3 regions of the Phyllobacterium sp. CCNWLW109 genome follow, and region 2 is predicted to be linked to each of the others. Evidence: predicted binding sites of a transcription regulator. Region 2 holds the regulator's gene; each other region holds the start of a gene.
The links. Region 2 encodes LexA, which represses DNA repair genes until DNA is damaged. Its sites were predicted from a motif close to TGTTCNNNNTGTGTTCNG; they were not measured.
Positions count from the first base shown of each region.

Region 1 (2,274 bases), on a different contig from region 2:
GGTCTACGAAGCGTTTCGTCAACCGTTCATGCAGTGCATCGGATAATCTGTCCTCAATTTCACGCGTCTTTTCTTGCCAATGTGCCTGATCTGCCAGCCAACCGGGTCGATGAGACACAAATGTCCACGTTCTGATCTGGGCTATACGCCGCGAAAGAGCGTCGATATCGCCATCAATGGAATCAGCCCGCCGAACCTCTTCTGCCATATAATTTTCGTTCACATGACCTTTTTCAACAAGATCAGTATATACGGACGCAATGATGTCAGCGTGTTGCGCCGGTGCAATCTTGCGATAATCCGGCAAGGCGCAGGCGTCCCATAAAAGTGCTACACGTTCGGGCGTATTTGCGAGTGGAGCAATATCGGGATCACGCGAAAGAAACTCCAAAGCTTGCTGGTCAACCGCCGGAAGAGCTCTGGTCAGACCATCAATCGGTGCCGGAGTGTCAATGGAGCGCTTCAGCGCATCGAGGCTGGAATAGTCAAAATGAGCACTCCGCCACTGCAAAATCTTCACTGCATCGAAAGCATGGGATTCAACACGTTGAACAAGCGCTTCGGAGAAACCTGACACATGGCCCGTCACGCCAAATGTTCCGTCACGCAAATGGCGCCCGGCTCGCCCGGCTATCTGACCGATTTCTGCCGGTGAAAGATCGCGGAACTGATATCCATCAAATTTCCGGTCCTGTGCAAACGCAACGTGGTCCACGTCGAGATTGAGCCCCATACCAATGGCATCGGTTGCCACCAGATAGTCCACATCCCCGGACTGATAAAGCTCCACCTGCTTGTTTCTCGTTCGTGGGCTTAGCGTTCCCATGACCACCGCAGCGCCACCATTCTGCCGCCGGATCAATTCCGCGATTGAATAGACTTCTTCCGCCGCGAAAGCCACAATCGCCGTGCGCGGTGGCAGGCGGGTAATCTTTTTCGAACCGGAATAGGCGAGATTGGACAATCTTGGCCGTGTAACCACGGATATGCCCGGCAAAAGCTTCTCCAGAATGCCACGCATCGTTGCAGCGCCCAGGAGGATTGTTTCCTGACGCCCGCGGAGATGCAGAATGCGATCCGTGAAAATGTGGCCACGCTCAAGATCGTTGGCAAGCTGAACTTCGTCAATGGCAACAAAATCCATATCCGTATGGCGCGGCATGGCCTCTACGGTGCAAACTGAATAACGGGCGCCAGGCGGACTGATTTTTTCTTCGCCGGTAATCAGCGCGACATTGGCAATGCCTGCTCGCTCCACGACACGATTATAAACCTCGCGCGCCAAAAGCCGCAGCGGCAAACCGATCATACCGGATCGGTGCGCGAGCAGGCGCTCAATCGCAAGATGAGTCTTGCCAGTGTTTGTGGGCCCCAAAACTGCCGTAACATCGCGGCCAGTCAGTGTGAGAGGCAGTTCGGTCTTGGGCATAAGGTTCATCAACTACAATCCAGTACCGCCCAAATGAGCAAACCAAAGTTTGGCGTTCATCCAAACAGCATTCTCAGCATCTACAGAACGTAAGTGGCTCAATCCAGATAAACAATCATTAATCGATTCACGGAATATACCGTTAAGAAATAGAACGCGAGCAGAACGAATCGGCTACGAATCAGCTTTAGGCTCATATTCCCGATTTGTTCACGGCGATATATAGATTTTTTCCAAGCATAATCACTACATGCTGAATCACTCAACTTGTTGGAGGCCCACATCGCGCAAAAAAATTAACTTTTGCGCATCGCCGCGAATTATCAGTTTTCATCAAGAGTCAAGCACCTCTGCCGACTGGATTCTCCAGCCGGCAGAGCGCCTGCAGTAAAAACGGTCTTAGCTCAGATATTGTCCGCCATTGGCTGAGAGCGTTGAGCCGGTTATGAAACCGGATTCGTCTGAGGCCAGGAAAACGACACAGCGCGCCACCTCTTCAGGCTCGCCAAGACGACCGACCGGAATCTGCGGGATGATGCGCTCGTTTAAAACCTTTTCATCAATTGCACGCACCATTTCCGTTCCGATGTAACCGGGACAGATCGCATTGACAGTAATGCCAGCCCGTGCACCCTCTTGTGCCAGTGCCTTTGTAAATCCTATATCGCCCGCCTTGGCAGCCGAATAATTGACCTGTCCAGCCTGACCCTTTTGCCCGTTGATCGACGATATATTGATGATGCGTCCAAATTTGCGGTCTCTCATCCCCGTCCAGAGCGGATGAGTCATATTAAACAGGCCATTCAGATTGGTATTGATGACATCCGTCCACTGCCCTGGTGTGA
Region 1 is NZ_JBBCBK010000003.1:710,362-712,635, reverse strand. Features, by position in the region: gene V9K92_RS14005 (helicase-related protein) at 1-1,438, opposite strand, end outside; gene V9K92_RS14000 (beta-ketoacyl-ACP reductase) at 1,829-2,274, opposite strand, start outside.
Region 1: the regulator LexA is predicted to act here: its motif matches at 1,626-1,643, upstream of V9K92_RS14005 (helicase-related protein).

Region 2 (2,274 bases):
TGAAAGGCGATGTTGCAAGCGGCGTTCAGTTCGAATGTAACAATAAGCTTTGCACTGCCCGGGAGCCGGGAGGATTAATCGTTGCCTATACCGATGATGCAACAAGAACAGCAGATGCATGCCTAGAAGGGGATATCATCATTTTGGCTTTTGCCGCGAGGGCTGCAAATTGTCCAAATGCTGGAAAATTGTTGCTTTCATCGCAAATGCTGGCGCTCAAAGGCGCTGCGGAGATCAGGTTTGATGCTCCACAATCTGACTCTGTCGAAGCCGATTCCACACCAGTTGGCACCGATTTGGCAAAACAAGAGCTTTCTCAACGCCTGAATTCGGTTGATATAAAATATGCGATTGGCACGCCCAACCGCCCTTGGAATAATTACCGCATCTATTCCCGCGCCGCGCGCAATCTTGAAGAGCGGCAACTATCCAAGAAACCACCGGATACAGGCAAGAAAATGTAGTTCGGCGTTTATGGTAGTCCTAAACATTTTTCGCTAGCTGCCATTCTGTGGCTGTTCGAATGGAGCCTACGAACAAAAGCACACCGTCCAGCGAAGCGTAAACGCCATCAATATCTGCGTATCAGACCGACCAGCTTGCCCTGTACCTGAACGCGGTCCGGTCCAAAGATGCGGGTTTCATAGGCGGGGTTTGCTGCTTCGAGAGCAATGGATGCACCTTTTCGGCGAAAACGCTTCAACGTTGCTTCTTCATCATCCACGAGTGCCACAACGATTTCACCGGGGCTCGCGGTATCTCCGCGCTTGATAACAACAGTGTCGCCGTCAAAAATACCCGCTTCGATCATGGAGTCACCTTTGACCTCAAGCGCATAATGCTCACCGCTGCCGATCATATCGGGCGGGAGATTGAGCATGTGAGTCTGGTTTTGAATTGCAGCGATCGGCACACCGGCAGCGATACGTCCCATAACAGGAATGCTGATCATGTTGGCAGCAACAATATCGGCAGTGCTTGCTTGCGGGCGAGGCGGCGCAACATTTCGTCCCAAACTGCCTTCAATAACGCTCGGAGAAAATTTGCGTTGCGCGTTCAGACCCGGCGCAATCGAGTCGGGCAGGCGAAGCACTTCCAGCGCCCGTGCCCTATTTGCTAGCCGACGAATAAATCCTCGCTCCTCCAGTGCGGTAATCAGGCGATGAATGCCGGATTTGGATGCGAGATCAAGTGCGTCCTTCATTTCATCAAAAGAAGGGGGAATGCCCGTTTCCTTCAACCGTTCATGTATGAAGAGCAGAAGTTCATGTTGTTTGCGCGTCAGCATAGGGGCGATCCTTAAGTGTGGAATCGGAAAAACAAAACCAGAACAAACACTATATGTTCCAGTTGTGTTCCACAAGGATTAATATCTGGTATAAACCAGCCCTATATGCCCAATTACTCTGAAAATCAGATGGAATGACGCAAAATATGGGCCTATCCGCCTATCGGAGGACCGCTCGACTGGCGTAATGTGAGTTCCACGGGCCATAATTCATGAATATTGTCCACGGGTTCGCCATCAAGGACGCGCACGAGCATTTCAGCGATTCTCGTGGCGGCGGAGCGCATTGATGATCGTGTGGTGGTCATGGATGGAACCATGTTGCTGGCATTGAGATATGGAAAGACATCGTCATGGGTGATGAGCGATACTTGTTTGCCCAACTGATAACCCTTGTTGCGAACTGCACGTGACACGCCCAAAGCGGTCATCATTGATCCTGCAATGATTGCTGTCGGTTGCGGAGTGCATGAAAGCAGCCGTTGCGTTTCACGAAAGCCGATTTCATCAGAGAAGTAGTCGTGTACGATGAAGCGCGGGTCGATTTCGACGCCGCGTTCGCTTAGCGCTTGGCGATATCCGAGCTCGCGATGCTCAGAGAACGTAAACCCTCTTAACCCGTCAATCATGGCTATATGCCGATGTCCAAGGTCGAGGAGGTGGCTTGCGGCCTGATAGAATGCGCCCTGATTGTCGATATCCAGCCAGGCATGGGGCCTGTCTATGTTCGTACGGCCATGCAGAACAAAAGGAAAGTTTGCATCGATCAGCATGGATACGCGCTCATCGACCAAAACAGGCCCGGAGACGATGATCGCATCAACCCGTTTGCTCGAAATCAGGCGCTTATAAACCGAAATCTCGTCATTATCGACAATGGGACTGAGCAGAAAATCAATCTCGTCCCGGGAAAGGCGCTCCGCCAAACCGGCAAGAAATTCCGCGGTATGAGGCCCAAATCGCTGGCTGGAATCTGCGGGGATAAC
Region 2 is NZ_JBBCBK010000004.1:896,928-899,201, forward strand. Features, by position in the region: gene V9K92_RS19740 (ComEC/Rec2 family competence protein) at 1-464, shown strand, start outside; gene lexA (transcriptional repressor LexA) at 572-1,288, opposite strand; gene V9K92_RS19750 (substrate-binding domain-containing protein) at 1,441-2,274, opposite strand, start outside.

Region 3 (2,274 bases), on a different contig from region 2:
CTTGCCATCGCGCATGGAACGAACAAGCGAAAGCACGTGCCGGTAGCGATCGGGATAATTTCGAAGCAGCCACTCCTTGAAAAGCGGGCTGACCTCAAGCGGCAAACGAAGCAGAACATATCCAGCTTCCAGCGCACCCATGGCACGGGCACTATCGAGAATCCGTTCGATCTCATGATCGTTCAACCCGGGAATGACGGGAGCCACCATGACACCAACAGGCACGCCTGCATCGGAAAGACTGCGCAGGGCTTGCAGTCTGCGCGTAGGCGTTGAAGCCCGGGGCTCCATCGTGCGCGCCAGCTTTCCATCAAGGGTCGTCACTGAAAGACAAACCTTGGCGAGGCCCTTCTCAGCCATGCGCGCCAGAATGTCCTGATCCCGCATAACCAACGCGGATTTTGTAACGATTCCAACGGGATGTTGATGAGCCTCCAGAACCTGAAGAATATCGCGCATAATGCGCCATTTCTTCTCGATGGGCTGATAGGGATCGGTATTTGTGCCGATGGCGATTGTCTTTGCAGTATAACCTGGCTTGGACAATTCCCTGTCCAGCATCTTTGCTGCATCAGGCTTGGCAAAGAGTTTTGATTCAAAATCAAGTCCGGCGGACAATCCCATATAGCTATGTGTCGGGCGGGCAAAGCAATAGATGCAACCATGTTCGCAACCGCGATAAGGGTTGATTGACCTGTCGAAACTTATATCAGGCGAGTCATTGCGTGTGATGATTGTCCGGGGCTTTTCGAGTTGTACCTCAGTCTTGAATGGTGGTAGATCTTCAATTGTTTCCCAACCATCATCATAGACATGGCGGCTTTCCGCCTCGAAACGGCCAGTGGGATTCATACCCGCGCCCCGGCCGCGTCTGCGTTCGCTGTCTATGCGCAAACCAGCATCTTCAATCAATGCGTTGGCATGTTGTGCTCGGCCGCTTCCGAAAGCAACCTTATCCGCCTGCACTACAATGTTCATCTGCGTTCTCCCTGCCAGGGTGGTACCGATTCGGTGGCACCTTCGAGCGTGAATCTATTCCTATCAAATAATGAGAACAAATCAAGAACAATTTAGGTAAAAGGATGGATGGAAATTCTAGTCACATTGATATATTGGCTAGGTATGATTTCCGTCCTGATTGAAACCCATAATTCAGACGAATTGTTAGCCAGAACCCTTGCCGGGCTGGTCGGTGGAGCCGTCGAAGGGCTTCTCAGCGACGTGATTATTGTCGATTACGGATCGTCGGATCAGACCCACCGCGTGGCTGATGCCGCTGGCTGTATCTTTCTGCAGGACCAGACATTGATTGATGGGTTCCGGCGGGCACGCAGTGAATGGTTTTTGCTGGTGGAACCCGGAGCAAGATTGCTCGATGGATGGATTGAGCCGGTCGCTGTTCACGTCGAGCGCTCACAAGGCCCGGCCTGCTTCTCATGCTCCCATGTTCACCGTAAGCCGCTGTTTAACAGGCTATTTTCAAAACGCAGCCCCATTGCCGATGGCCTGTTGATCTCCAAGCGGCAGGCAATGGCCTTATTGAAGCCGGAAAAGAAGGCGGCTGATCTGGCCCGTGGTTTGGCGATGAAACGTTTACGCGCGGAAATCATTCCAGCAGCTTAGCTCTTACCACCGCGTTTCAAATGTTCATCGAGCCGAGGCATGATCTCGACAAAATTACAGGGCATGTGACGATAATCGAGCTGGTATTGCAGAATATTATCCCAGGCATCCTTGCATGCGCCGGGAGATCCCGGCAGCACAAAGACGAAAGTGGCGTTTAACACTCCACCCGTTGCTCGTGACTGAATCGTGGACGTGCCGATTTTGTCATAGGAAACCTTATGAAAAATGGTAGAAAATCCGTCCATCCGCTTTTCGAATATGGGCTCGAGTGCTTCCGGTGTCACGTCGCGGCCAGTGAAACCCGTGCCTCCTGTGGTGATGATGACATCGATCTGCTCATCCTTTGACCAGGAAAGCACACGCTCCCGAATCTTCTCCACATCGTCAGTAACAATATCCCTGTCCGCCAATATATGGCCTGCCGCCACGATGCGTTCAACAAGCGTTTTGCCCGATTTATCATCATCAAGCGAGCGTGTGTCTGACACCGTAAGGACAGCGATTTTGACTGGAACGAAAGCGCGTGATGAATTGTCGGCCAAGGTCAGTTTTCTCCTTCGCCGCTATCTGTCTTGACCACAAACCACAATGGATAGGCATTGCTTATCAGAGATGCGGCAGCAGATGCGGCCTCATCGGTGTCATAAA
Region 3 is NZ_JBBCBK010000002.1:439,425-441,698, forward strand. Features, by position in the region: gene V9K92_RS07410 (PA0069 family radical SAM protein) at 1-978, opposite strand, end outside; gene V9K92_RS07415 (glycosyltransferase family 2 protein) at 1,087-1,623, shown strand; gene moaB (molybdenum cofactor biosynthesis protein B) at 1,620-2,168, opposite strand; gene V9K92_RS07425 (4-(cytidine 5'-diphospho)-2-C-methyl-D-erythritol kinase) at 2,171-2,274, opposite strand, start outside.
Region 3: the regulator LexA is predicted to act here: its motif matches at 1,051-1,068, upstream of V9K92_RS07410 (PA0069 family radical SAM protein).